DNA from 3 places in the Pseudomonas sp. PGPPP1 genome. Region 3 is predicted to be linked to each of the others. Evidence: riboswitches for the same ligand, from Rfam matches in the RefSeq annotation. Region 3 holds a riboswitch; each other region holds the start of a gene.
What was found. Region 3 has a riboswitch for cobalamin ahead of CFE47_RS14830 (ABC transporter substrate-binding protein). Riboswitches for the same ligand answer to the same signal wherever they lie in the genome.
Positions count from the first base shown of each region.

Region 1: it holds a riboswitch for cobalamin, as region 3 does, so the genes downstream of both, CFE47_RS05240 (CbtB domain-containing protein) here and CFE47_RS14830 (ABC transporter substrate-binding protein) in region 3, are expected to answer to the same signal.
Region 2: it holds a riboswitch for cobalamin, as region 3 does, so the genes downstream of both, cobO (cob(I)yrinic acid a,c-diamide adenosyltransferase) here and CFE47_RS14830 (ABC transporter substrate-binding protein) in region 3, are expected to answer to the same signal.

Region 1 covers NZ_NKIG01000002.1:142,699-152,221, forward strand. The annotation lists gene cobN (cobaltochelatase subunit CobN) at 1-1,441, opposite strand, end outside; gene cobW (cobalamin biosynthesis protein CobW) at 1,445-2,506, opposite strand; cobalamin riboswitch at 2,599-2,798, opposite strand; cobalamin riboswitch at 3,541-3,754, shown strand; gene CFE47_RS05240 (CbtB domain-containing protein) at 3,852-4,040, shown strand; gene CFE47_RS05245 (CbtA family protein) at 4,052-4,756, shown strand; gene CFE47_RS05250 (cobalamin biosynthesis protein) at 4,753-5,145, shown strand; gene cobM (precorrin-4 C(11)-methyltransferase) at 5,215-5,961, shown strand; gene nfuA (Fe-S biogenesis protein NfuA) at 6,183-6,767, opposite strand; gene CFE47_RS05265 (fatty acid cis/trans isomerase) at 6,862-9,153, opposite strand; gene metH (methionine synthase) at 9,321-9,523, shown strand, end outside.
Region 2 covers NZ_NKIG01000010.1:58,355-67,877, reverse strand. The annotation lists gene purM (phosphoribosylformylglycinamidine cyclo-ligase) at 1-311, opposite strand, end outside; gene CFE47_RS13575 (DUF2066 domain-containing protein) at 666-1,706, shown strand; gene CFE47_RS13570 (AI-2E family transporter) at 1,752-2,825, shown strand; gene hda (DnaA regulatory inactivator Hda) at 3,029-3,733, shown strand; gene CFE47_RS13560 (C40 family peptidase) at 3,947-4,576, shown strand; gene CFE47_RS13555 (C40 family peptidase) at 4,721-5,257, shown strand; cobalamin riboswitch at 5,411-5,658, shown strand; gene cobO (cob(I)yrinic acid a,c-diamide adenosyltransferase) at 5,738-6,349, shown strand; gene CFE47_RS13545 (cobyrinic acid a,c-diamide synthase CobB) at 6,346-7,641, shown strand; gene bluB (5,6-dimethylbenzimidazole synthase) at 7,638-8,288, shown strand; gene cbiB (adenosylcobinamide-phosphate synthase CbiB) at 8,285-9,193, shown strand; gene cobD (threonine-phosphate decarboxylase CobD) at 9,186-9,523, shown strand, end outside.
Region 3 covers NZ_NKIG01000011.1:163,208-172,730, reverse strand. The annotation lists gene uvrB (excinuclease ABC subunit UvrB) at 1-1,982, opposite strand, end outside; gene CFE47_RS14850 (amino acid aminotransferase) at 2,326-3,522, shown strand; gene CFE47_RS14845 (hypothetical protein) at 3,622-3,831, shown strand; gene ptrR (putrescine utilization regulator PtrR) at 3,850-4,722, opposite strand; gene CFE47_RS14835 (aldehyde dehydrogenase family protein) at 4,826-6,208, shown strand; cobalamin riboswitch at 6,367-6,560, shown strand; gene CFE47_RS14830 (ABC transporter substrate-binding protein) at 6,676-7,686, shown strand; gene CFE47_RS14825 (FecCD family ABC transporter permease) at 7,683-8,687, shown strand; gene CFE47_RS14820 (ABC transporter ATP-binding protein) at 8,684-9,448, shown strand; gene CFE47_RS14815 (GNAT family N-acetyltransferase) at 9,487-9,523, opposite strand, start outside.

The DNA.
Region 1 (9,523 bases), on a different contig from region 3:
GCGCGCCCCAGCGCTCCAGCACGGCCTGGCGGTTGGCTTGGGGCAAGCGGCTGAACATCGCCTCGTAGTCGGTGAGGCTCATGCTTTGGTGGCACGGCCGCAGGTCGAGGCTGTCCAGGTCGTTAGTGACGCCACCGAGCAAATCGTGGATTAACGCAGTGCCGCTCTCGGGCAACTCGCTTGGCAGCGGATACCCTTGAGCTTGCAGCGCACGCAGGATATTCAACGCTGCCGCCGGCGTATCCAACCCCACACCGTTGCCTATACGGCCATCGCGGGTCGGGTAATTGGCGAGTATCAACGCGATGCGTTTGTCGGCATTCGGCACCCGGGCCAGTTCGATCCAACGCCGCGCCAGCTCGGCGACAAAGTCCATGCGCTCCGGCGCGGCGCGATAACACACCACGTCCGACTGGCTACGTTCACTGCGCCAGGCCAGGTCCTTGAAACTGATTGGACGGCTGATGATGCGCCCGTCCAGCTCCGGCAACGCGATATGCATCGCCAGATCACGCGGGCCCAGGCCTTGCTCGCTGGCCTGCCAGCCCGGTTCGTTGTCTTGGGCGCAAATTGCCTGGATTACCGGGATATTGCGGCGAAACGGCCGCAAATGCGGCGCTTCGGGGCTGGACTGCGCAAACCCGGTGGTATTCAGAATCACCGCTGCGCTGACTTCATCCAGCAAGTCCTCGACCACCGTCAGGCAGCCAGGCTCTTTCAAACTGGCCACCGCCATCGGCAACGGGTTAAGGCCCGCCGCCTGCAAGCGCTGGCAGAACACATCGATAAAACCGGTATTGGCCGCCTGCAAATGGGAGCGGTAAAACAGCACCGCTGCCACCGGCCATTCGGCGTTCCAATCCGCCTGCCAGTCGTTCAAGCGCGGATTGGCTTTGTGTGGATGATAAATCGCGGTGCGCGGCAGGGTTTGCGGCTCGGCCCAGGCGTAATCACGGCCCAGGTAAGCACTGGCCAGGCAGCGATAGAAATCCAGCGCGTTGCCCAGGCCGCCTTGGCGCAGGAAGTGCCAAAGACGGTCGCGGCTTTCGGCGTTTACCGTGCTCAGTCCGCTGAGCTCAGGGTCTGGGCGATCATCGCCCGGCACCAGGATCAACGTGACGCCGCGCTCGGCCAATTCCACCAACCGCTCGATGCCGTAGCGCCAATAGCCGATACCGCCATGCAGCGAGATCAGGATCACCTTGGCGTGGCGCAGTACCTCATCCACATAGAGGTCGACCGAGGCATGGTTCTGCACCTGCATCGGGTTGGCCAGCCGCAGGCTGGGATAGTCATCGGGCAACTGCTGAGCCGCTTCGGCCAACAGCGCCAGGCTGGAATCGCCGCTGCACAGGATCACCAGTTCAGCGGGGGTTTGTCCAAGGTCGGCAATATTGTCGTCCGAGACGAAACCACCGGGTTGGGTCCTGAGCAGGTGCATGGGTTAAACGCTGAGGGCAGCGCGCAGTTGCGCTTCGAGGCCCGCCGCATCAAGGTCCTGGCCGATCAATACCAGACGCGTAATGCGGGCTTCGTCGGCGCCCCACGCCCGGTCGAAGTGCTTGTCGAAACGCGTGCCCACGCCCTGGATCAGCAGGCGCATCGGTTTGTTAGGAATGGCAGCGAAGCCTTTGACGCGCAGGATGCCGTGCTGGACAACCAGTTGCGTCAGGGCGTCGAGCAGCAGCGCTTCGTCGGCCTGAGGCAGATCGATGGAGATCGAATCGAAGGCATCGTGATCGTGATCGTCTTCACCTTCGTGATGATGATCGTGGTGGCTGTGGCGACCGTCGATGTGCTCTTCGGAGCCGGCACCCAGGCCGATCAGCACGTCCAACGGCAGGCGACCGCTGCTGGCTTCGATGATTTTTACGGCTGGCGGCAGTTCTTCGGCGACTTCCAGGCGCACGCGGGCCAGGTCTTCGGGGCTGATCAGGTCGGTTTTATTGAGGATCACCAGGTCGGCGCTGGCCAGTTGGTCGGCGAACAGCTCATGCAATGGCGATTCGTGATCCAGGTTCGGGTCGAGTTTGCGCTGGGCGTCGACTTGGTCCGGGAACGCGGCGAAGGTGCCAGCAGCCACAGCCGGGCTGTCGACTACAGTGATCACCGCGTCCACGGTGCACGCGCTGCGAATTTCCGGCCACTGGAAGGCTTGTACCAACGGCTTTGGCAGGGCCAGGCCTGAGGTTTCGATAAGGATATGGTCGAGGTCGCCGCGACGGGCGACCAATTCACGCATCACCGGGAAGAACTCTTCCTGCACCGTGCAGCACAGGCAACCGTTGGCCAGCTCGTAGACGCGACCGTTGGCTTCTTCTTCGGTGCAACCGATGGAGCACTGTTTGAGGATTTCACCGTCGATGCCCAGTTCGCCGAACTCGTTGACGATCACGGCGATGCGACGGCCCTGAGCGTTGTCGAGCATATGGCGCAGCAAGGTGGTTTTGCCCGAACCGAGAAAGCCGGTAACGATGGTGACGGGGAGTTTGGCCAGTGTTTTCATCGGATGCCCTTTGGGGCGGGCATACGGGACGATAGGCCCTGCGACAGTGCGCAGCAGCGGATTTCGTCACCGGATCACCCCGCCCGGTTGAATTGAAAATCGGTTGCGAGGCAGGTCTCCTGGCTTGGGGCGTGCGGGTCTTGCGACCGGCGCTGGCTGCGCCTTCCCGCCTTGTCGGCAGTGGCGTGGCAGTCAGCTGAACCCTTTACAGTTGCGGGGGCAGCCGCGGCTTGGACCGCGTTCCCTTCTTAGCTTCGGCTGGGGCCGAAGAACCTCGAGGGTGCAAGGCTACGCAGTGCTTGGGGGATGGTCAATGATGGGGTTGGGTTGGTTGGCTTGGTGTACATATCCGTTTCTTCGGTAACGGCCACTTAGGGTTCCGCCCTTACGGCGGCTCACTTTGGAAAAGCCCCAAAGTAACCAAAGGGCTCTTGCCCCAACACTCGGTGCCTCGCCTAGGCTCGGCATGCCCGTAATCCGACATGGATTTGGGGGGCCGCCGCCACGCGCCATCCATGGCGCGGGGCGGCTAAACCGGCATCCCTGCCGGTTTACCCCCCAAATCCATGTCGAATTACGGCCAGCGTGTTTAACGGGGCGCCTAAGATCAAGATCAAAAACAAAGCCAGAGCCAGAGCAAGCCACTACTCACCTAATACATTTGTATGCTGATCGGCACACACTAACCGGTCGGCTATCAGGCCGCCGCGCTCTTGCTTTTGATCTGGGGCGCCCCGTCAAACACGCTGGCCGAACGCAGGCTTTGGAGCGTGGGTAACACGGCAGGACGCCGGGTTAGCCGCGCTGGGCCAAGGATGGCCCATCGCGGCGGCCCACGCTCCAAAGCCGGAGTGAGGGCACACCGAGCCTAAGCGAGGTGCCGAGTGTTGGGGCAAGAGCGTTTTGCTTACTTTTGCGCTTTTCAAAAGTGAGCCGCTGTAAGAGCGGAACCAATAGTCGCCGCTACCTAAATAACGGATATGACCCCAATCCAAAGCACATCCCAATTGACTCCCCTCCCACCCCCATGCTCTCCTACACATCTTGTTTCGGGTGCCCTGCAAAGGGTGAAACGGGAAACCGGTGAGCCATACCCCTATGGCAAGTCCGGTGCTGCCCCCGCAACGGTAAGCGAGCGAAACGTTATATCCACTGTGCCCCAGCATGGGAAGGCGACGTTTTCAGGCTGACTCTTTACAAGAGCCTCCCCTCGCAAGCCCGGAGACCGGCCCGAAAAAATCAGATAACAAACCCGCGGTGGGCGGGCGCTGTTCGAAACCCTGCGTGCCTGGCTCGCGGGGTTTTCATGCGCTCGTGTCACCCCGAAACCCAGAAGGGACGCGCCATGTCGATCATCAGCAGCACCTCGCACGCCAACAGCAGCACCTCAACCCTGAGCCAACGCCTGACCGCCGCCATCGGTGCGTCGATCCTCGGCGCGTGTCTGGTGTATTTCGCCGGGTTCTCGCATATCGAGGCGGTGCACAACGCTGCCCACGATACCCGCCACAGCGCCGCGTTCCCGTGCCACTGAGACCTGTCGACATGATCAAGCGTATCGCGCAAACCGCAGGTTTTACCGGCCTGCTGGCGGCCCTGCTGCTGACTCTACTGCAAAGCTTTTGGGTTGCCCCGCTGATTCTGCAGGCAGAAACCTATGAAAAAGCCCCGGCTGCTGCCGAAGTGGTGCATGAGCATGCCGAAGGCGCCGCGGCCCACACCCATGACGCCGAAGCCTGGGAGCCGGAAGATGGCTGGCAGCGCGTGCTGTCCACCACAGGCGGCAATTTGGTGGTTGCCGTGGGTTTTGCCTTGATGCTGGCCGGCCTCTACACCCTGCGTGCGCCAACCCGCACCGCCCAAGGCTTGCTCTGGGGCCTGGCCGGTTACGCGACGTTCGTGCTGGCGCCGACCATGGGCCTGCCGCCTGAGTTGCCGGGCACTGCCGCGGCTGACCTGGCACAACGGCAAATCTGGTGGATCGGCACCGCTGCGTCCACCGCCGCCGGCATCGCCTTGGTGGTGTTCGGTCGCAACTGGCTGCTCAAAGCGCTGGGCCTGGCAATTCTGGTGGTGCCGCACGTGATCGGCGCGCCGCAGCCGGAGGTGCATTCGATGCTGGCCCCGGAAGCCTTGGAAGCACAGTTCAAGATCGCTTCGCAGTTGACCAACGTGGTGTTCTGGCTGGCCCTAGGCCTGATCAGCGCCTGGTTGTTCCGCCGCAATCGTGATGAACAATACTCGGCATGACGCGAGTGGTCGGCCTGGGCTGCCAACGGGGTTGTGATGTTCATACCCTGTTGGAGCTGTTTGATGCCGCCCTCGCCGAGGGCGGTATTGAGCGCGACAGCATTACTGCGCTGGCCAGTATCGATTTGAAAAAAGACGAGCCAGGAATACTGGCATTGGCCAATGCGCTGAATCTGCCGTTGCAGTGTTTCAGCGCTGAGCAATTAGCAGCCTTTGCAGACCGCCTGAGCCACAAATCCGCCGTGGCCTTTGCCCATACCGGCTGCTATGGCGTCGCTGAAAGCGCAGCCCTGGCCCTCGCCGAACACCTCGCCGGCAGCCCTTCTCGCCTGTTGATTACACGTAAAAAGAACCTCCAAGCCACCTTTGCATTGGCTTGCGCGGGATAAATTCTCGATAATTGCCCTCCCCGATCATGAGCAATCTTCATGCTCGCCCGTTTTTCATCAGGAATCTCCATGACCGTCTACTTCATCGGCGCAGGCCCCGGCGACCCGGAATTGATCACCGTCAAAGGCCAGCGCCTGATCCGCAGTTGCCCGGTGATCATCTATGCGGGCTCGTTGGTGCCGGCGGCAGTATTGGAAGGTCATCAGGCAGAAACACTGGTCAATAGCGCCGAACTGCACCTGGAACAGATCATCGACCTGATCAAGTTAGCGCACGCCAAGGGTCAGGATGTGGCGCGGGTGCACTCGGGGGATCCGAGCCTGTATGGAGCGATTGGCGAGCAGATCCGTCATTTGCGAGAGCTGGGCATTCCCTTCCAGATCATTCCCGGCGTTACCGCTGTAGCGGCGTGTGCGGCGCTGCTGGAAACCGAACTGACCCTGCCCGACATCGCCCAGAGCGTGATCCTGACCCGCTATGCAGACAAAACCAGCATGCCGGCAGGCGAGGATTTCGGCAGCCTGGCGCAGCATGGCACCACCATGGCGATTCACTTGGGGGTCAACCACCTGGAGAAAATTGTTGCTGAACTGCTGCCACATTACGGCGCGGATTGCCCGATTGCCGTGGTGCACCGCGCCACGTGGCCGGATCAGGACTGGGTGGTTGGAACGCTTACTGATATTGCCGACAAGGTCGCCGCCAAGGGGTTTCGGCGCACGGCGTTGATCGTGGTGGGCCGCGTGCTGGCCAGTGACAGCTTTAGTGAGTCGTCGCTGTATCGGGCTGGGCATGCGCATCTTTATCGGCCTTGAACACAGTGCGAACTTAATACAAAACCCTGTGGGAGCCGGACTTGCCCGCGATGGCGGTGTGTCATGTAGTACATGTGCCTTACAGATGTACCGCTATCGCAGGCAAGCCAGGTCCCACAGTTGATCTACTTTGTTAGATAGATAGTGCAAGCAACTGAATTTAAAGCATAAAAAAACGGCGCTCACGGGGCGCCGTTTTTTGTTCGCAGCGAACGCCTTACTCAGTAGTAGGCGTTTTCTTTCTGCGTGTGGTCGGTCACGTCACGTACACCCTTGAGCTCTGGAATGCGCTCCAGCAGGGTGCGCTCAATGCCTTCGCGCAGGGTAACGTCCGCTTGGCCACAGCCCTGGCAACCGCCACCGAACTTCAACACCGCAATACCGTCATCGACCACGTCGATCAGGCTCACCTGGCCGCCGTGGCTGGCCAGCCCCGGGTTGATCTCGGTTTGCAGGTAGTAGTTGATGCGCTCGTTCACCGGGCTATCGGCGTTGACGTTCGGCACCTTGGCGTTCGGCGCCTTGATGGTCAACTGGCCGCCCATGCGGTCGGTGGCGTAGTCAACCACGGCATCGTCAAGGAAGGCTTCGCTGAAGTTGTCGATGTACGCGGTGAAGCTTTTCAGCCCCAGCGCGGTGTCTTCAGGCTTCTCTTCCCCTGGCTTGCAGTAGGCAATGCAAGTCTCGGCGTATTGGGTGCCGGGCTGGGTGATAAAGATGCGGATGCCGATACCCGGGGTGTTCTGCTTGGACAGCAGGTCAGCCAGGTAATCGTGGGCGGCGTCGGTAATGGTTATGGCAGTCATGGAAACTCCTCACAGGCTTGCCGGCAGTTTACGCCAAAATATTACGCAGGTACAAAGTCCTAGTAATTTTGTCGGAAAAGACTAATCCGCTCTGTCAGAGGTTTTCATAGCGATTCATATCCAAAACCCCTTCTTCCACCGGCGTGGTTTCACGGATGTACTGCGACAAATCGTGGAAGTACTGCCAGAACAGCGGGTGACTGCGGCGTACACCCCAGCGGTCGACGATCTTTTCAAAGCGGTTGGCGTCCTTGGCCCGCTCCATCTGAGCCACAAACTCCGGCACTTCCTGAGCAGGGATATTGAACATGAAGTTCGGGTAGCTGCTGAGTACGCCGGGGTAGATGGTCACGGTGTCCAGGCCAGGCTGATAGCGATAGGCCTCACCGAGCAGGAATGCCACGTTACTGTGGGCACGGTTGCGCAACATGCTGTAGATCACGCGCTTGCCGCTGGTGGTTTCGATGCGCAACAGGGTCGCTTCGGGCAATTGGTCGATGACCTTGAGTCCCGCCGCAGGGCGTGAAGTCAGGCGGCTCAGGGCCTGCTCGGCATCCTGCAACGCCGGATCGATGCCATCGCGTGAACAATAGGCGCCACTGCAACGGTTGATCGGGTCCGGGCTGGCATTCAGGTCGCCATAACGGGTGAGCAGTTGGTTGGCGAAATCACGCTTAGGGTCTTTTTCGTTCAGGTGCAGCCCCGTGGGCTTGTCATCGTCAATGGCCTCGTAATCCAGCCACAGCTTGAGTTTGCCGCTGTTCTGGTACCAGTCATCGAGGAAATCATCACGAGAATCTGCCGGCATCAGGCGCAGGAAGTTCTGCTCGGCGCCATTGCGGATCAGGTCGAAATACAGCCGGGTCTGGGCCTGGTGCGACACGTTGCCGAACACGTCAAAGTTCACCGCCAACTGGTAATAGGTGCGCTCCAGCAGCGGGTAGTCGAACAGCCACATCGTCTGCGGCACTTCACCGATCAGGCCTTTGGTCACCGAGGCGCTGTCGAAGTGGCGGAAGATAGTGAGCAAGGCGTTGTCGTTGCCGGCCCACAGGCTCGACCAACTCGGCGGTGGCACCTCTGCATAGCTGTCACGGCGCAGGGCCTCGTATTCATTGCGCTTGTCACGGTAGGCCAGCCACAGGCTCAGCACACTGCCGACGTCATCGTTCTGCCCCGGCATCGCCAGCAGCGGCGTGGCCTGGCCGCGATAGCGCGCATCGGTAATATAGAGGTCGTGATCGGGGTCTTGGAACAGGGTCCAGAAGTTGTCGCGGATCACGTCTGTGGCGATCTGCCCACGGCAGACCGGCCCACGAATGAAGGTGCGCACGAAGTACTCGGCGTTATCCAGCATGAACTGGTAGCGCGCCTTGGCCGGGATGGCTTCGAAGGTGTCGAACGGGTTGGCGCGGCGGCCCGGGCCGTAGCCCGGCAAGGCGTTGACCTGCCAATTACCGCTGTAGAACAGTTCTTTGATGCGGGCCATTTTCTCGGCACTGAACGGGTACGTGATGTGGGTCTTGTGCACGATCACGCCCTGCACGGGCCATAGGCGGTAGTAGACCTGGGTACCCGGGTCATCATTGGGACGGCGTGTGGCGATCAGGTCTATCGGCTGGCCGCTCGGCGTGCGCGAGCGCACCCACTGGAAGAAATGGCCCGGCTCGCCGTTCTCGAAATAGATATGTGCGAGAAACAAGTGCTCGAACAACCAGCGTGCCACCAGGCTTTCCCGGGCACCGGGCTGGTTGAACAGGTTTTCCCACTGCTGCACTTGCAGCGCCTCCTTGGCGCTCGGCGCCAGGCCTTGCTCATCAATCGGCGCACCGGAGGCGAGCCAGCGTTGCAGCGTCTGGTATTGCTGGTCAGTCAGGCCGGTAACGGCCAGTGGCATGCCTTCCTTGGGATGGGCACCCGCGTAGGCATTGAATTCGCCGGGCATGGCGCACATGTTTTCGCGGTTGAGGCCCAGTACGATCTCTTCGGGCAGTTTGGCATTGGGTGCCAGCGGGGCGTTGTGCCCCAGCTCCAGCATCCGCGCCATCAGTGCAGCCTGGCTGCCTTGGGCGTCCAGTACAGAATAAAAGCCTTTTTGCTGCCAGGCCTGCTTGCCGAAGGCGTCGTAGAACAAGCGTGTTGTCGGCGTGGCCTTGCTGCGTTCGCCATCGTAGACCGGCATTTTGCTTGCACCCCGGGCCGCACCTTCGGCACTGCCCAGGTTGAGCTGGCAGGCGGAGTCGTAGCAGGCATGGCAGGCCACGCATTTCTCGGTGAAGATCGGCTGGATGTCACGGGTATAAGAAATCGCAGGGGCGGAGTCTTGTGCCTGTGCGGTGCTGGCGATCAAGGCCAGGACGGCGCTGATGATGAGGCGAAGTGACATGTATCCGGTCCCGATTCAATGCGTGCGCTGAAAAATTTGCCGGTGATTCTACCGGGCCACACCCTTGAACAACATGAACGATATTCATGCAAAACCTGCACATGCTCTAAATCGGCACAGGTTTGCTATGATTCATGCCCTCCGAAATGCCTGACCAGAGTAGTCCCATGTCCGATCGTAGCGTTCGTCTGCAAGCCCTTCATCAAGCCCTCAAGGACCGTATCCTGATCCTCGACGGCGGTATGGGCACGATGATCCAGAGCTACAAACTGGAAGAAGTCGACTACCGTGGCAAACGCTTCGCCGACTGGCCAAGTGACGTCAAGGGTAACAACGACCTGCTGGTGATCACCCGTCCCGACGTGATCGG
Region 2 (9,523 bases), on a different contig from region 3:
AACAACGGCTCGGCGCCGCAGACCACCAGGTCGTTGACGCACATGGCGACCAGGTCGATGCCGATGCTGTCGTGCTTGTTCAGGTTCAGTGCCAGGCGCAGCTTGGTGCCCACGCCGTCGGTGCCGGAGACCAGTACAGGCTGCTTGTAGCCGGCCGGGATCTCGCAGAGGGCGCCAAAACCGCCCAGGCCGCCCATGACTTCGGGGCGCGCAGTGCGCTTGGCGACGCTCTTGATGCGTTCGACCAATGCTTCACCGGCGTCGATGTCTACACCGGCGTCCTTGTAGCTCAGGGAGGGTTGCTTGCTCATGATCCAGGCCTTTAGGGGGGATTCAGGGGTAACGACCGAGTTGGCGGGGGCTTTTATAAAGGCCACGCCGTTGACGGTCTGCGAAGGCGCGCGATTTTATCAGGCTTGAGGGGCAGCGGCCATCCTCGGGCCGACGGGCAGGGCCATATAGATCAAAAAAGCCGGTTAAAAAAAAGCTATTCGGCTCGGCTTTGGTGCGTATTAAGGTATAGCCTTGAATGCGCTAGCGTTATGACAGTACGAAAACTTACCAAGACCCTGTGAATGTTTTACCGGTCGCTGTGGTCACAGCCTTGCAACACCGGATTCACGCGGTCTGTTCCAGCCGCTAAATTTGTCGTTCGGGAATCTTCCATGCGTCTGTGTAAATTCTTCTTTGTGGGCTGCTTGTCGTTGGTCAGCCTGGCGAGTCATGCCGAAACCCTCAATGGCCTGTATCAAGTTCTGGAACCTGTCAGCAGCCAGTCGCCCCAAGAGCGCGACCAGGCCACCCAGCGTGCCGTGCAAACCCTGGTGATCCGCCTGACCGGTGACGCCAAGGCCGCCGATGGCCCAGGCCTGGCGGCGGTACGCAAGGACCCGCAACAAATCATCAGCCAGTACGGCTACGACGCAGGGCCGCCCGAAAGCCTGCAGGTGGATTTTGACCCAGTCAGCACTGATCGCGTCTTGCGTGAAGCCGGCCTGTCGATCTGGGGCAGCAATCGTCCGTCGATTCTCGGCTGGTGGCTGAACGATTCCACTGACGGCAGCAGCCTGGTGGGCGATGGCCAGGCTGTCGCGCAAGCACTGCGCCGCGCGGCACAACACCGCGGCTTGCCGCTGCGCCTGCCGTTGGGTGACCTGGAAGAGCAGGTCGTCGCCACCGCACCCAATCTTGAAAGTGCCGATGCCACGCCACTGCGTGCGGCATCCGAACGTTACGGCGCCGATGCGTTGCTGGCCGTGCATGCGCGCCAGGAAGGCAATCAATGGCAAGCCAAGTGGCGCTTGTGGCTGGGCGACAAGAGCGAGCAGGGCACTGCCCAAGGCGCTGACACTGGCGCCGTGGCCGATGCGGTGATGCTGGCGGTCAGCCAGAAGTTGGCGCCGCGCTTTGCAGTCAAGCCGGGTGTCAGCACTGAACAGTTGCTGGAAGTGCAGGGCATGACCCTTGAACGTTATGCCGCGCTGGGTCATCTGCTCGAGCCTTTTGGCGGCCAGCCCCAACGGGTGGACGGCAACCGCATTGTGTATCGCGTCAATGGCAGCGCCGATCAACTACGTACTCAATTGAGCCTGGCCAAGTTGCAGGAGGTGCCCGCAGGTGAATCGCCGGCTCCACAACCGGTGGTAGAGGGCGCTCAGGCACCTGCCGCACCTGAACCCCAGGCGCAACTGCGTTTTCATTGGTAAATGTTCTTCTATATAGATAGAAGCAAATAAAGGGTGGAGTGGTTTATGGCGGATACGCGTCGTTGGGTGTGGCTTGGCGGGATTGTCCTGCTGTGCGGTTTTGTGTTTTTGCTGCATTCGATCCTGACGCCGTTCCTGGTTGCGTTACTGCTGGCCTATCTGTTCGATCCGGTGGTGGATCGCCTGGAAAAAGCCGGCCTGTCGCGTACCTTGGGTGTGGTGGCGGTGTTCGCCTTGTTTACCTTGATCATCACGGCATTGGTGTTGGTGTTGGTGCCGATGCTGGCCAAGCAACTGTTTCGCCTCTATGAATTGGCGCCGCAGATGCTCGATTGGTTGCAGCACACGGCAATGCCGTGGGCGCAGGCCAAGCTGGGGTTGTCGGATGGGTTCTGGAAGTTCGACAAGGTCAAGGCGGCCATCAGCGAGCATATGGGCCAAACCACCGACATCGTCGGTGTGGTGCTCAGCCAGGCCACTGCATCCAGCCTGGCGCTGATCGGCTGGTTGACCAACCTCGTATTGATCCCGGTGGTGGCGTTCTACCTGCTGCGCGACTGGGACATCATGATGGCCAAGATCCGCAGCCTGCTGCCGCGTAACCGTGAGGAGCAAATCGTCTCCCTGGCCGGAGAGTGTCATGAGGTGCTGGGCGCGTTTGTGCGTGGCCAGTTGCTGGTGATGTTGGCGCTGGGGATCATCTACGCAGCGGGCTTGATGGCAATCGGCCTGGAGCTGGGCCTGTTGATCGGCTTGATCGCTGGCCTGGCCGCTATCGTGCCGTACATGGGCTTTGTGATCGGTATCGGCGCGGCCTTGGTGGCCGGGTTGTTCCAGTTCGGTGGCGACTTGTACCCGATGCTCGGGATTGTCGCGGTGTTCATGGTCGGCCAGGCGTTGGAAGGCATGGTGCTGACGCCGTTATTGGTGGGGGACCGGATTGGTCTGCACCCGGTGGCGGTGATCTTCGCGATCCTGGCGGGCGGTGAGCTGTTTGGGTTTACGGGCATCCTGTTGGCACTGCCGGTAGCGGCGGTGATCATGGTGCTGGTGCGCCATGTGCACGATCTGTACAAGGATTCGGATGTGTACACCGGGGTTGAAGACCCCGACCTGTAACCGTTGCGTAACAAACCCGGCCTTGGCCGGGTTTGTTGTTTCTGGGGCATTGCGTCAAACAATCTGCAAAAAAACCTGCAAGTTAACGCAAACCTTTGATTTTGCTTGTGGTCTGCTGCATTGTGCGCCCGGCGTCACGGGTATAAACTTTGCAAACTTTACACAGAGGCCACTAACGGTTCGTTTGGAGCCGTTCAGTCAGCATGAAACCGATTCAGCTGCCCTTAGGTGTGCGTCTGCGTGATGACGCCACCTTTATCAACTACTACCCAGGCGCCAATGCCGCTGCACTCGGCTATGTCGAGCGGCTATGCGAAGCCGACGCCGGGTGGACCGAAAGCCTGATCTACCTATGGGGCAAGCACGGCGTAGGGCGTACCCACCTGTTGCAGGCTGCGTGCCTGCGTTTCGAGCAGATGGGCGAGCCGGCGGTCTACCTGCCTCTGGCAGAGCTGATGGACCGTGGCATTGGGATCTTCGACCATCTTGAGCAATACGAACTGGTCTGCCTGGATGACCTGCAGGCCATCGCTGGCAAGGCGGAATGGGAAGAAGCGCTGTTTCACCTGTTCAATCGCCTGCGTGACAGCGGTCGGCGCTTGCTGATTGCGGCATCGACCTCGCCGCGAGAGTTACCGATCAAGCTGGCCGACCTCAAGTCGAGGATGACCCTGGCGCTGATCTTCCAAATGCGCCCGCTGTCCGACGAAGACAAACTGCGTGCCCTGCAGTTGCGTGCTTCTCGTCGCGGCCTGCACCTCACCGACGAAGTCGGGCACTTTATCCTCACCCGTGGCACCCGCAGCATGAGCGCGTTGTTCGATTTGCTCGAACAGCTCGACCAGGCGTCTTTGCAGGCCCAGCGCAAGCTGACCATTCCCTTCCTGAAAGAAACCCTCGGCTGGTAGTCAGCCCTTTGTTTTTGGGGCTTTCGGCAAATTCCAGGCGTCAGAAAACCTGCGTTTTAGCCGGTTTGGCCACGCAAAAGGCAGGTAAAGGGTGTTAAGGGCTTAGATGTCATAGTCCAAACAAGAAGTCACATAGATCGCGATTGAATTTGCAAATCGATCCGATAGTGGGCATAGTCTCGACTTCTTTACATATCAGCCACGGTCGTGCCCATGCTAAATCGCTTCGCACCCCTCGTGCCTCTCGCACTCGTTACCCTGTTGTTTGGTTGCGCCTCCCACCCTCAGCAAGTGGCAGAGCAGCAAAAATCCCAGCAACAGTCCCAGGCAAAATTCGTCGCTTCCCAATCTTCGACTGTTTATGAAGAAGAAGTGGCAACCGAGACAGAACTGGCCAACTTTGCCGGCAGCAAGCCTTATCAGCTTCCAGTTCTGGCCGACAGCATCCTCGAACGCGGCATGTCCCTGATCGGTACCCGTTACCGTTTCGGCGGTACCTCCGAAGCCGGTTTCGACTGCAGCGGTTTCATCGGCTACCTGTTTCGTGAAGAAGCTGGCATGAACCTGCCGCGCTCCACTCGCGAAATGATCAACGTGAATGCACCGTTGGTCGCACGCAACAACCTCAAGCCCGGTGATCTGCTTTTCTTTAGTACTGCTGGTCGTGGCCGTGTGAGCCATGCCGGTATCTACTTGGGCGATAACCAGTTTATCCACTCCAGCAGCCGTCGCAGTGGCGGTGTTCGAGTCGACAACCTGGGTGACAGCTACTGGAGTAAAACCTTCATCGAAGCCAAGCGCGCACTCGCCATGGCCCCGACTACGGTTACCGCTAGCAAGTAAACTTAAAGTGATACTTGAAGTTTGACGTGTAAGCGCTAGAATCCCTGGATATTGTTGGAATCCGTTCGCGCGAGCTTTGCTTGCGCGTTCTGGTTTTCAGCGTTCGGCAGCGAAAGCCGCATCCAGACCAGGATTGTTCTGCACATGTCGACCTCGGCCCGCCTGATCCTTATTCTCTGCGCCGCGCTCATCAGCGCCTGCGCAAGCCGTCCCCCACCCGCGCCCGTGGCCGTCAAGCCGAAGCCGGTGTTCAACTATTCCACCCAGAATTACTCGCCTGCTGCCGAAGACGTGCTCTTCCGCGCGCTGGGCCTGGTCGGCACGCCTTATCGATGGGGCGGTAATACGCCAGACTCAGGCTTTGATTGCAGTGGCCTGATCGGTTTTGTTTTCCGCGATGCCGCCGGGATCTCCCTGCCGCGCACCACCCGCGAATTGATCGTGATGCGCGCCCAGGATGTCAGCGAACAGAACCTGCAGACCGGCGACTTGCTGTTCTTCGCCACCGGTGGTGGCTCGCAGGTCAGCCATGCCGGGATCTACGTGGGTGAGGGCCGCTTCGTACACGCGCCGCAAACCGGCGGAACGGTGAAGCTGGATACCTTATCCAAGGCGTATTGGCAGAATGCTTACCTGAGTGCCAAACGCGTATTGCCAGGCAGCTTGGCGCGTAATCCCTGAACTAGCCACGTTCAAATGTGGGAGCGGGCTTGCTCGCGAATGCACAGTGTCAGTCACCGAATATATTGACTGACCCACCGCATTCGCGAGCAAGCCCGCTCCCATATTTGTTTTGTGGTGGCTTTAATTGACGCTCCACCCCCAACCCACTACCCTTCGCGACTTGTTCCAGGTGCTCTGTGACCCATGGGTCGACAGAGTGAAACAGGGAAGCCGGTGAGTGAGCGCACTTGTACACAGTGCTGCCGCGATTCCGGCGCTGCCCCCGCAACGGTAAATGAGTCAAGACGCTGCCTTTTGCCACTGTATCGCCTGCGATATGGGAAGGCGCAACGTCGGCTTGCTCTCCAGATAGAGCGCCACTCATGAGCCCGGAGACCGGCCCGGAGCATCCAACAGCATCACGGTGGGCGATGCTTGGCTGTCTGTATTGTCTTTTTCCTGCCCGCCGTTTTTGTCCAGCCCCAACGGAGAGCTGCCATGACTGATTCCCCCGACCGTGAAGAACGCCACTTGGCGCGCATGCTGCGCAAGAAAGCCGTGATCGACGAGCGCATCGCCAATTCCCCCAATGAGTGTGGCTTGTTGCTGGTGCTGACCGGCAACGGCAAAGGCAAAAGCAGTTCCGCGTTCGGCATGCTCGCCCGGGCCATGGGCCACGGTATGCAGTGCGGCGTGGTGCAGTTCATCAAGGGTCGCAACAGCACTGGCGAGGAATTGTTCTTCCGTCGCTTCCCTGAGCAAGTGCGCTTTCACGTGATGGGCGAAGGCTTCACCTGGGAAACCCAGGACCGCCAACGCGACATCGCCGCCGCCGAAGCGGCCTGGGCGGTGTCCCGCGAGTTGCTGCAGGACCCTTCCATTGGCCTGGTCGTGCTGGACGAGCTGAACATCGCCCTCAAGCACGGCTACCTCGACCTGGACCAGATACTGAGTGACCTGCAAGCCCGCCCGCCGATGCAACACGTGGTGGTCACTGGTCGTGGCGCCAAGCCTGAATTGATCGAAATGGGCGACACCGTCACCGAAATGGGCATGCTCAAGCACGCGTTCCAAGCCGGTATCAAGGCACAGAAGGGCGTCGAACTTTGAATCAGCCCCGTCACTGCCCGGCCGTATTGATCGCCGCACCGGCATCCGGCCAAGGCAAAACCACCGTCACCGCAGCCCTTGCCCGCTTGCACCGCAACCTGGGGCGCAAGGTGCGCGTGTTCAAATGCGGGCCGGACTTCCTCGACCCGATGATCCACGAGCGCGCCAGCGGTGCGCCGGTGTATCAGTTGGACATGTGGATGGTGGGCGAGCAGGAAAGTCGCCGCCTGTTGTGGGAAGCGGCAGGGGAGGCCGACCTCATCCTGATCGAAGGGGTGATGGGGTTGTTCGACGGCACACCTTCCAGCGCTGACCTGGCGCGCCACTTCGGCGTGCCGGTACTGGGTGTGATCGACGGCACCGCCATGGCGCAGACGTTTGGTGCGCTGGCCCTCGGCCTGGCCCGTTATCAGCCGGACTTGCCGTTCGCCGGGGTGCTGGCCAACCGCGTTGGTACCCTGCGTCATGCGCAACTGTTGGAAGGCAGTCTCACTGAAGGCCTGCGTTGGTACGGTGCGTTGTCCCGCGAGACCGGGATCGAATTGCCAAGCCGTCATTTGGGCCTGGTACAAGCCAGCGAACTGAATGACCTTGACGTGCGCCTGGACGCCGCCGCCCAAGCCTTGGGCAGCAGCTGCGAAGTCGCGCTGCCGCCGCCGGTAACCTTTGCTGCGCCGGAAGAAATCGTCGCCGAGCCGCTTCTCGACGGCGTGCGCATTGCTGTGGCTCGTGACGAAGCCTTTGCCTTCACCTACGGTGCGAGCCTCGACCTGTTGCGGGCGATGGGCGCTGAGTTGCGCTTCTTCTCGCCGATCCACGATCGCGAATTGCCTGACGCCGACAGCCTCTATCTGCCCGGCGGTTACCCGGAACTGCACCACAAGGCACTGTCGGAAAATACCCCGATGCTCAACGCCATCCGCGCTCACCACGCGGCCGGCAAGCCGTTGCTCGCCGAATGTGGCGGCATGCTTTATCTGCTGGATTCGCTTACCGATGTGGAGGGCACCCGTGCCGAACTGGTCGGCCTGTTGCAGGGCGATGCGGTGATGCAGAAAAAGCTGGCGGCGCTGGCACTGCAAAATGTTGAGTTGCCCGAAGGCGTGCTGCGGGGTCATACCTATCACCACTCGTTGACCAGTACCGAGTGGCAACCGATTGCTCGTGGCGTGAGCCCCAACGGTGGGCGCGGGGCAGAGGCGGTGTATCGGCAGGGGCGGATGACGGCTTCCTACGTGCACTTTTACTTTCCGTCCAATCCTGCGGCGGTGGCTGCACTGTTTGCGCCATGACTGACAACGCCTTCCCCCAAGCCGACCGTGACGCCGTCTACCGCGCCATCGCCGAACGCCGCGACATGCGCCACTTCAGCGGCGGCACGGTTGCCCCTGAGTTGCTGCATCGCCTACTTCAGGCCGCCCACCAGGCGCCCAGTGTCGGCCTGATGCAGCCATGGCGTTTTATCCGTATCAGCGACCGCCAATTGCGTGGCCAGATCCAGCATCTGGTGGAAGAAGAGCGCGTACGGACCGCTGAAGCCCTGGGCGAACGCTCCGACGAGTTCATGAAACTCAAGGTCGAAGGTATCCACGACTGCGCCGAAGTGCTGGTGGCCGCGCTGATGGATGATCGCGAGCGCCACATCTTTGGTCGCCGTACGTTGCCGGAAATGGACATGGCCTCACTGTCCTGTGCCATCCAGAATCTGTGGCTGGCGGCCCGAGTCGAAGGCCTTGGCATGGGTTGGGTCTCGCTGTTCGAGCCCCAGGCCCTTGCCGACCTACTGGGCCTGCCGCCTGGTGCCAAACCCCTGGCCGTGCTGTGCCTGGGGCCGGTGACCGAGTTCTACCCGGCACCGATGTTGCAGCTCGAAGGCTGGACCGAGCCTCGGCCGCTGAGTGACATGTTGTATGAGAATACGTGGGGAGTGAGTCAATGAGTGTGGCCTTGCTGTGTGTCGCGGCAGTGGCGCTGGATGCGCTGCTGGGCGAGCCCAGGCGCTGGCATCCGCTGGTGGCGTTCGGCAATTTCGCCGGGCGCATCGAGCAACGTTTCAACACCGGTGGCCGGGGCTGGCGCAGCCATGGCGTGACCGCTTGGTTTATCGCGGTGGTGCCGCTGACCTTGCTGGCCACCGCGTTGTCGTGGGCGCCGTATATCGGCTGGATACTGGAGATTCTTGCGCTGTATTGCGCCCTCGGGATGCGCAGCCTTGGCGAACATGTGATCCCGGTGGCCCAGGCGCTGCGCAGTGATGACCTGGACGAAGCCCGCAAGCGCGTGAGCTACCTGGTGAGTCGCCAGACCAATGAGCTGGACCGCACCGAAGTCGCCCGCGCCGCCACCGAGTCGGTGCTGGAAAACGGCAGCGATGCGGTATTTGCCGCGTTGTTCTGGTTTGTCGTCGCCGGGGTGCCGGGTGTGGTGCTTTATCGCCTGAGTAATACCCTCGACGCCATGTGGGGCTATCGCAACGAACGCTTCGAGCGTTTCGGCTGGGCCGCGGCCAAAATCGACGACGTATTGAACTACATTCCTGCACGACTAGTGGCGTTGACCTACGCCTTGCTCGGCAAAACCCGACTGGCTCTTAAATGCTGGCGCACCCAAGGCCCAACATGGGACAGCCCGAACGCTGGTCCGGTAATGGCTGCGGGCGCTGGCGCGCTGGGCGTCGAGTTGGGCGGCCCGGCGATCTACCACGGCGAAGTGCATCAGCGCCCGCAACTGGGTGAAGGCCCGGCGGCGGATGCAGACGCCATCGACCGGGGCTGGCAACTGGTGCAACGCGGCGTATGGTTGTGGCTGCTGATCCTGTGCGCGGGGGCGCAATTCTATGCTTGAACACGGTGGTCGACTGCGCAAGGCGGCGATTCAATACGGGATCGCCGAGGCCGACTGGCTGGACCTGTCCAGCGGTCTGGCGCCCTGGCCCTTCCCAATTCCCGAGATTCCACTACGGGCCTGGGCGCGCTTGCCGGAAACCGATGACGGCCTGGAGCAGGCCGCCAGCGAGTATTACGGCGCCGCGCACTTGCTGCCGGTAGCGGGTTCCCAGGCGGCGATCCAGTTGCTGCCGCGCCTGCGTCGTGCCGGCAAGGTCGGCGTGTTGTCGCCGTGTTACGCCGAACACGCCGAAGCCTGGCGCCGTGCCGGTTACGTGGTGCGCGAAGT
Region 3 (9,523 bases):
ATCTCATCGCGCGTCTGCGCCGCCGCTTCAAACTCCAGATCCCGCGCCAACTGGTACATCTTCTCTTCCAACTGGCGAATGCGCTTGGTGATCTCACTCGGCGAGCGCAGTTCGTTCTCGTACTTGGCGCTTTCCTCGGCGGCCTTGGCCATGCCCTTGCGCTTCTTGCTGCGCGAGCCGGGCACAGTGGCGCCTTCCATGATGTCGGCAACGTCCTTGAACACACCCTTGGGCGTGATCCCGTGCTCCAGGTTAAAGGCAATTTGCTTGTCACGACGGCGCTCGGTCTCGCCAATCGCTCGCTCCATGGAGCCGGTGATGCGGTCCGCGTAGAGAATCGCCCGGCCATTGAGGTTACGCGCAGCACGGCCGATGGTCTGGATCAGCGAGCGCTCGGAACGCAGGAAGCCTTCCTTGTCTGCATCGAGGATCGCCACCAGCGACACCTCCGGCATGTCCAAACCTTCACGCAGCAGGTTGATCCCCACCAGCACATCGAAGGTGCCCAGGCGCAAGTCGCGGATGATTTCCACGCGCTCCACGGTGTCGATGTCCGAGTGCAGGTAGCGCACGCGCACGCCGTGGTCGGCTAGGTAGTCGGTGAGGTCCTCAGACATGCGCTTGGTCAGCGTGGTGACCAGCACCCGCTCTTCCAGGGCCACACGCTTGGTGATTTCCGAGAGCAAGTCATCGACCTGGGTCAGCGCCGGGCGAATTTCGATTTGCGGGTCTACCAAGCCGGTTGGGCGCACCAACTGCTCGATCACACGACCCGCATGCTCGGCCTCGTAGTTGCCAGGCGTGGCAGACACGAAGATGGTCTGTGGGCTGATGGCTTCCCACTCATCAAAGCGCATCGGCCGGTTATCCAACGCCGACGGCAGGCGGAAGCCGTACTCCACCAACGTCTCTTTCCGCGAACGGTCGCCCTTATACATGGCGCCCACTTGCGGCACGCTGACGTGGGACTCGTCGATCACCAACAGCGCATCGTCCGGCAGGTAGTCATACAAGGTCGGCGGCGCCGCGCCGGAATCACGACCCGACAAGTAGCGCGAGTAGTTTTCGATGCCGTTGCAGTAGCCCAACTCCAGAATCATCTCCAGGTCGAAGCGGGTACGCTGCTCCAGGCGCTGGGCTTCCACCAGCTTGTTGTTGGCGCGCAGGTAGTCCAGGCGCTCGGCCAGCTCGACCTTGATGCCTTCGATGGCACCCATCAGCGTTTCGCGGGGAGTGACGTAGTGGCTTTTCGGATAGAAGGTGAAGCGCGGCAACTTGCGGATGACCTCGCCGGTCAGCGGGTCGAAGGCCGACAGGCTCTCCACTTCATCGTCGAACAGCTCGATGCGGATCGCTTCCAGGTCGGATTCGGCTGGGTAGATGTCGATCACATCGCCACGCACGCGGAACGTGGCGCGGGCGAAGTCCATATCGTTGCGGGTGTATTGCAGGCTCGTCAGGCGCCGTAGCAGTTCACGCTGGTCAAGTTTGTCGCCACGGTCGACGTGCAGCACCATCTTCAAATAGGTTTCCGGACTGCCCAAGCCGTAGATGCACGACACCGTGGTGACGATGATCGCGTCCTTGCGCTCCAGCAGCGCCTTGGTGGCCGACAAGCGCATTTGCTCGATATGGTCGTTGATCGAGGCGTCCTTCTCGATAAAGGTATCGGACGACGGCACGTAGGCTTCAGGCTGGTAGTAGTCGTAATAGGAGACGAAGTATTCCACCGCGTTGTTCGGGAAGAACGACTTGAACTCGCCGTACAACTGCGCGGCCAGGGTTTTGTTCGGCGCCAGCACCAAGGTGGGGCGGTTGACCTGTGCGATCACGTTGGCAATGCTGAACGTCTTGCCCGAACCGGTCACCCCGAGCAGCGTCTGGTGGGCCAGGCCGGCCTCGATGCCTTCGACCATCTGGCGAATGGCTTCCGGCTGATCGCCGGCGGGTTCAAAACGGGTGACTAGTTGGAAATCCGACATAACGTACCTCGTGAAGTCACCCCGGACTGTAAACCCGTCGGGGACGAAAAAGGCCACTTCCCGCGAAGATTCAGAGCGGGTCGTAGGAAAAAACCATGATAGGCATAGAAGTGGTGGCGAATGTGACGGGTTTCAAGGCAATCGTCTGACACCCCGTCCACGTTCAATGTTGCAATAAGACTAACGGTCAGCAAATAAACCGAAAAACTTGGCCGAAAAGCCGTTTCGGTTGTCGCCCTGCGCCGTGATGGCCTCTATACTAGCTCCCCGTTTGTGCACCGCTCTAGTGCATTCGGCTGGAGCGCGACACGTCCCTCCTATCCCCCATAGAGCTGCCGCAAAAATGAGCCTGTTCTCCGCTGTCGAAATGGCACCACGCGATCCTATCCTGGGCCTCAACGAAGCATTCAACGCCGATACACGAACCGCCAAGGTCAACCTTGGCGTGGGCGTTTACTGCAACGAGGAGGGGAAGATTCCACTCTTGCGTGCCGTTGCCGAAGCGGAAGCCATTCGCGTGGCGCAACACGCCGCTCGTGGCTACCTGCCCATCGATGGCATCGCAGCTTATGACAAAGCCGTGCAAACCCTGCTATTTGGCGAGCAATCGCCTTTGCTGAGCGCTGGCCGCGTTACCACCGTGCAGGCCGTTGGCGGCACCGGCGCCCTGAAGATCGGCGCTGACTTCCTCAAGCAACTGCTGCCAGACGCCGTCGTCGCCATCAGCGACCCAAGCTGGGAAAACCACCGCGCGCTGTTCGAAACCGCCGGCTTCCCGGTGCAGAACTATCGCTACTACGACGCCGCCACCCACGACGTGAACCGTGCCGGCCTGCTCGAAGACCTCAACGCCCTGCCCCCACAGTCCATCGTGGTGCTGCACGCCTGCTGCCACAACCCGACCGGCGTCGACCTGAGCCCAGCCGACTGGCAGAACGTGCTGGACGTGGTCAAGGCAAAGAACCTGGTGCCGTTCCTCGACATGGCCTACCAAGGCTTTGGCGACGGCATCCACGAAGACGCGGCTGCGGTGCGCCTGTTTGCTGAGTCGGGCCTGACCTTCTTTGTGTCCAGCTCGTTCTCCAAATCGTTCTCCCTGTACGGCGAACGTGTGGGCGCACTGTCAATCGTCGGCGAGTCCAAGGAAGAAAGCGCGCGCATCCTGTCTCAGGTCAAGCGTGTGATCCGCACCAACTACTCCAACCCGCCTACCCACGGTGCAGCGATTGTTGCCGCGGTGCTCAACAGCCCTGAGCTGCGCGCCCAGTGGGAAGCCGAACTGGCTGAAATGCGCCTGCGCATCCGTGGCATGCGCGAGCAGATGGTGGCCGAACTGGCCAAGGCTGCTCCGGGCCACGACTTCAGCTTCGTCGGCCGCCAGCGTGGGATGTTCTCCTACTCCGGCCTGACCGTTGAGCAGGTCACTCGTCTGCGCAGCGAGTTCGGCATCTACGCCCTCGACACTGGCCGTATCTGTGTCGCGGCGTTGAACCAGTCGAACATTGACGCGGTCACAAAGGCAATCGTTCAGGTGCTGTAAGCCTGTAGCCGTTGCACAGGAGGGGAAGCCGATGGTTTCCCCTTTTTTGTCCCCAGCTCCTAGACTGAACCTTGCCCGCCCCTTTGCTGTGAGAGACCTATGAGAAACGACGACCTGGACCTGCGCGCCGACCGCGACGAACTGGATGACTATGCCCCGCGCGCGCCTCAACCCAAGCGCCAGAAAAGCCTGGTGTTGCAAGTGGCGCTGGGGGTGTTCCTCGGCGGGTTGGCGTTGTGGTTGGTGCAGTTGGGCGCGACAGCGATCATGGCAAAACTGGCCATGGGCACCCTGCAATTTGGCGGCTGATGAAGATCAAAAATGGATCTAGGGCGCTACCAAATCGCGTTCTTCCAGCAGTTTTACGAAGCTGTTAAGGCTCTGCGACACAGTCCCCCGCCGCCAGATCAGCCAGGTGTGCAAGATCCGAAAGCTATCCGCCAGCGGCCACACACTCACCGCCGCAAACCCCGGCATGCTTTCCAGCATGCTGCGAGGCATCAGCGCCAAACCCGCACCCGCACTGACACACGCCAACATCCCGTGGTACGACTCGATCTCGAAAATCTTGCCCGGCACCGCGCCATCCTGTGAAAACCAGCGCTCAAAGTGGTGCCGGTACGAGCAGTTCGAACGGAAGGTGTAGATGTTCTCGCCGTTCACATCCTGCCCACGCGTGATCGGTGCGTGATGCAGCGGGGCGATCACCACCATCTCTTCTTCAAACACCGCCACACCTTCCAGCGTTGCATGCAACACCGGCCCGTCGACAAACGCCGCCGCCAGGCGCCCTGACAGCACGCCTTCGATCATGGTGCCCGACGGCCCGGTGCTCAGGTCCAATTCGACCTTGGTGTGCTTCTGGTTATAGGCCGCCAACAACGCCGGAATACGCACCGCTGCGGTGCTTTCCAGCGAGCCCAACGCAAATGCGCCTTGGGGCTCCTCCCCTGCCACCGTGGCGCGGGCCTCCTGCACCAGGTCGAGGATACGCCGCGCATAGCCCAGGAAATTCCAGCCGGCCGGCGACAACCGCAGACGGCTTTTCTCGCGAATGAACAACTCAACGCCCAGGTCCTGTTCCAGTTGCTTGATGCGCGTGGTCAGGTTCGACGGCACGCGATGAATCAACTGTGCGGCGGCGCTGATACTGCCTTGCTCGGCAACGGCCTTGAAGATTTCCAACTGCACCAGGTCCACGTCATTCTCCAATCGTGAATGTATTGCTTAATATTATTCAGTTTCCAGAAAAGAGATAGCCCCGTAGGCTGAACTCAACCCACTCATTCAGCAGGACGGTGCCATGAACGCAACCACCCACGCCCTTTCGATCAACCCTACCAACGGCGAAACCGTCGGCAGCTACCCGTACGAAAGCGAGTCGCAACTGGATGCCGCCCTGGACCGCACCACCGCCGCGTTCCGCACCTGGCGCCGCCAACCGGTAAGCCAGCGCGCCGAACTGCTGCTGGGCCTGGCCGCTGCACTGCGTGAACAAGCCGAAGACATGGCGCAGATGATCACCCTGGAAATGGGCAAACCCATCGCCCAGGCCCGCGCCGAAATCGAAAAATGCGCCCAGCTCAGCGAGTGGTACGCCGCCCACGGCCCGGCCATGCTCGCCCCGGAACCCACCCTGGTGGACAACGGCAGCGCGCAGATCGAATACCGCCCACTGGGCCCGATCTTCGCCGTGATGCCGTGGAACTTCCCGGTCTGGCAAGTACTGCGCGGTGCAGTACCGACCCTGCTCGCCGGTAACACCTTTGTGCTCAAACATGCACCGAACGTGATGGGCAGCGCGTACCTGATCCAGCAAGCCTTCCAAAAAGCCGGTTTTGCCGAAGGTATTTTTGAAGTGGTCAACGTGACCAACGAAGGCGTGTCCAAAGCCATCGCCGACCCTCGCGTCGCTGCCGTCACCCTCACCGGCAGTGTACGTGCCGGTATCGCCATCGGCTCCCAAGCCGGCGCCGCGCTGAAAAAATGCGTGCTGGAACTGGGCGGCTCCGACCCGTTCATCGTGCTCAACGACGCCGACCTCGACGCTGCCGTGCAAGCCGCGCTGATCGGCCGCTTCCAAAACAGCGGCCAAGTCTGCGCCGCCGCCAAGCGCCTGATCATCGAAGCCGGTGTGGTGGACGCCTTCACCGCCAAGTTCCTGGAGGCCAGCCGTGCGCTGGTGATGGGCGACCCGACGTCTGCCGCCACCTACATCGGCCCGATGGCCCGCTTCGACCTGCGCGACGAGCTGCACGGCCAGGTCCAGGCCACCCTGGAAGAAGGCGCCACCCTGCTGCTGGGCGGCAATAAAGTCGCAGGCGCAGGCAACTACTATGAGCCGACTGTATTGGCAGACGTCACCGACCAGATGACCTCGTTCAAACAGGAACTGTTCGGCCCGGTGGCATCGATCATCACCGCCCGCGACGCCGACCATGCCGTGGCCCTGGCCAACGACAGCGAGTTCGGCCTCACCGCCAGCATCTTCACCACCGATGCCGCAAAGGCTCGGGACATCGCTAATCAACTGGAAACCGGCGGGATCTTCGTCAACGCGTTCAGCGTGTCCGACCCACGGGTAGCCTTTGGCGGGATCAAGAAAAGCGGCTTTGGCCGTGAGCTGTCGCACTTCGGCGTACGCGAGTTCTGCAACGCGCAGACTGTGTGGCTAGACCGCAAATAACCTGTAGTGAGCGGGCTTGCCCCGCGCTGGGGGGCGAAGCCGCCCCAACAAGGCCGCTGAGGTGTTTCAGAAAAACCGAGGCGCCTGGGTTTAGGGCGGCGTCGCCCCCCAGCGCGGGCAAGCCCGCTCACTACAAAGTTCCCGTAAATCACTGTGATCGACTACCATACCGCGCCGGTTCCCAAACGGGACTAATAGGGAATCCGAAGCGCGACCCCTCGCGTCAATCGGAACTGCCCCCGCAACTGTAAGTGCCGAGCCTGCTCCTCAATGCCACTGGACCCCGTCCGGGAAGGCCGGAGCCTGGCGATGACGCATGAGTCAGGAGACCTGCCGGCCAAGCGTTATGACTCACCGGCGGGGTGTCCGGGAAGGACATCCTTGCCCTGCCCCTCGGCAGCGTTCATGGCTGTATTTCCACACCGTACCTCCCCAGCTCACTGTACGGTTCTCACGGAGATTGCCCCATGCTGCCACGCGTTACCGCCCTGCTCACCGGCCTTGGCTTCTGCGCCCTGGCCCAGGCCGCGCCCACTCACTACCCGCTGACAGTGGAAAACTGCGGCAGCAGCCTCACCTTCCAGCAAGCGCCCGCGCGCAGCGTGACCATCGGCCAGGCTGCCACCGAGATGCTCTACGCCTTGGGCGTGGGCGATACAGTGGTCGGCACTTCGTTGTGGTTCAACAACGTATTGCCGCAGTTCAAAGCGCAGAACGATAAGATCGAACGCCTGGCCAACAACGAGCCGAGCTTCGAAGCGGTGATCGCCAAGCGCCCGCAACTGGTAGCCGCCGAACTGGAATGGGTAGTCGGCCCCCAAGGCATGGTCGGTACTCGCGAGCAGTTCCACGAATTGAAAATCCCCACCTACCTGCTGCCCTCCGACTGCGAAGGCAAGGACAACCTGGTGGGCGCCGACGGCACGCGCCTGGAGCCGTTCCGCATTGAGACGATCTACAAAAGTATCAGCCAGTTGGCTGAGATCTTCGACGTCCAGGATCGCGGCCAACAGCTGAATGACGAACTCAAGGCGCGCCTGGCCAAATCCATCGCCACCGCGCAGGGCAAAGGCCTTAAGCAAGCCAGCGCCTTGGTATGGTTCTCCAGCTCCGAAATGGCCAGCGACCCTTACGTGGCTGGCCACAAAGGCATTCCGCAATTCATGCTGGAGACGCTTGGCCTGCACAACGTGGTGCAGTCAGATGAAGAGTGGCCCGCCGTCGGGTGGGAGACCATCGCCAAGGCCAACCCGACCTTTTTGGTGATCGCGCGCATGGACCGCCGCCGCTACCCCGCCGACGACCATGAAAAGAAACTCGCCTTCCTGCGCAGCGACCCGGTCACCCGCAACATGGACGCGGTGAAAAACAATCGCATCATCATCCTCGACGCCCTGGCATTGCAGGCCAGCATCCGCATGTTCGACGGCCTTGAACAACTGGCCACGGCCATCGACGGCTACGACCTGCCCAAATGATCCGCACCCTACTCGCCCTGGCCCTGCTCGTGGTTGCCGTACTCGCCGGCGTGGCCATCGGCGAAACAGCCATCTCGCCCCAGGTAGTGCTGCAGGTACTGGCCAACAAACTGTGGGCCGCCGGTTATGTGCTGGACCCAATCGATGAAGGCGTGGTGTGGAATTACCGTCTGACCCGCGCCCTGGTCGCCGCCGCATGTGGGGCCGGGCTGGCGACGTGCGGGGTGATTCTGCAGTCATTGCTGCGCAACCCGCTGGCAGATCCGTATTTGCTGGGCATCAGCGCCGGCGCCTCAACCGGTGCGGTGTTAGTGGCGCTGATGGGCGTGGGCGGCGGTTTGATTTCGTTGTCCGCTGGCGCATTTGTCGGTGCGATGGCGGCGTTTGCGCTGGTGATTTTGCTGGCGCGCGCCAGCGGTTCGTCCAGCAGCACCGGGCAGATCATCCTCGCCGGCATCGCCGGTTCGCAGCTGTTCAATTCACTCACCGCGTTCCTCATCACCAAGTCCGCCAGCTCTGAACAGGCGCGCGGCATCATGTTCTGGCTGCTGGGCAACCTCAGTGGCGTACGCTGGCCTTCCGTATGGCTGGCGGTGCCGGTGGCGGTCGCAGGGTTGGCGGTGTGCCTGTGGCATCGTCGCGCGCTGGATGCGTTTACTTTTGGCACCGACTCGGCGGCGTCGCTGGGCATTCCGGTGCGGCGTGTGCAGTTTGTGCTGGTGGGCTGCGCGGCGTTGGTGACAGCGGTGATGGTGTCGATTGTCGGCTCCATTGGCTTTGTGGGGCTGGTGATCCCCCATGCCGTGCGCCTGCTGTTGGGGACCGGGCATTCGCGCTTGCTGCCTGCGAGTGCGTTGGGCGGCGCTTTGTTTTTGATTGCGGCGGATGTGCTGTCGCGCACGTTGATCAAGGGCCAGGTGATTCCGGTCGGCGTGGTCACCGCATTGGTCGGCGCGCCGGTGTTTGCACTGATTCTGATCGGCCGGAGAAACGCACGATGAGCGTGATCAGTTGCCGCGCCCTGGGCTTCAAGGTGCGCGACGCCGAGTTGCTGCGCGACATTCACCTGGACGTGCAACAAGGCGAAACCCTCGGCATCGTCGGGCCAAACGGCTCCGGCAAATCCACCCTGCTCAAGCTGCTGGCCGGGTTGCGAGCACCGGCGTGCGGCGAGGTCCTGCTGGGCGGCCAACGCTTGGGGCAGTTGTCTCGCCGCACGATCGCGCAGCATTTGGCGGTGGTGGAGCAACAGGCCAACACCGACGACGCCATCCGCGTGTTCGACGCCGTGGCCTTGGGCCGCACGCCCTGGCTGTCGGCGCTGAGCCCCTGGTCCGTCGAAGACGACGCCATCGTGCGCCAGGCCTTGCACGATGTAGACGCCACCCACCTGAGCCAACGCGCCTGGCGCAGCCTCTCCGGCGGCGAACGCCAACGCGTGCACATCGCCCGCGCCTTGGCGCAACGGCCGCAGATTTTGTTGCTGGATGAGCCGACCAATCACCTGGATATCCAGCATCAGTTGGCGATTCTCAAAGGGGTTCAAGGGCTGCCGGTCACAACGCTGATCGCCCTGCATGACCTGAACCAGGCACTGACCTGTGATCGCCTGGCGGTGCTGGATCGCGGACGGTTAGTGGCACTGGGCAAGCCGATGGAGGTGCTCACGCCGCAACGGTTGCAAGACACGTTTGGGGTACAGGCGCATTACCTGACAGACCCGTTCGACGGGGCGCAGATTCTGCGGCTACGTTCGCACTGACCGATCACGATTACAAAAACACCCGCTCCCACAGATTCCTAAAGCAATCGCTGCATATGCGTCGTCTGCCACACC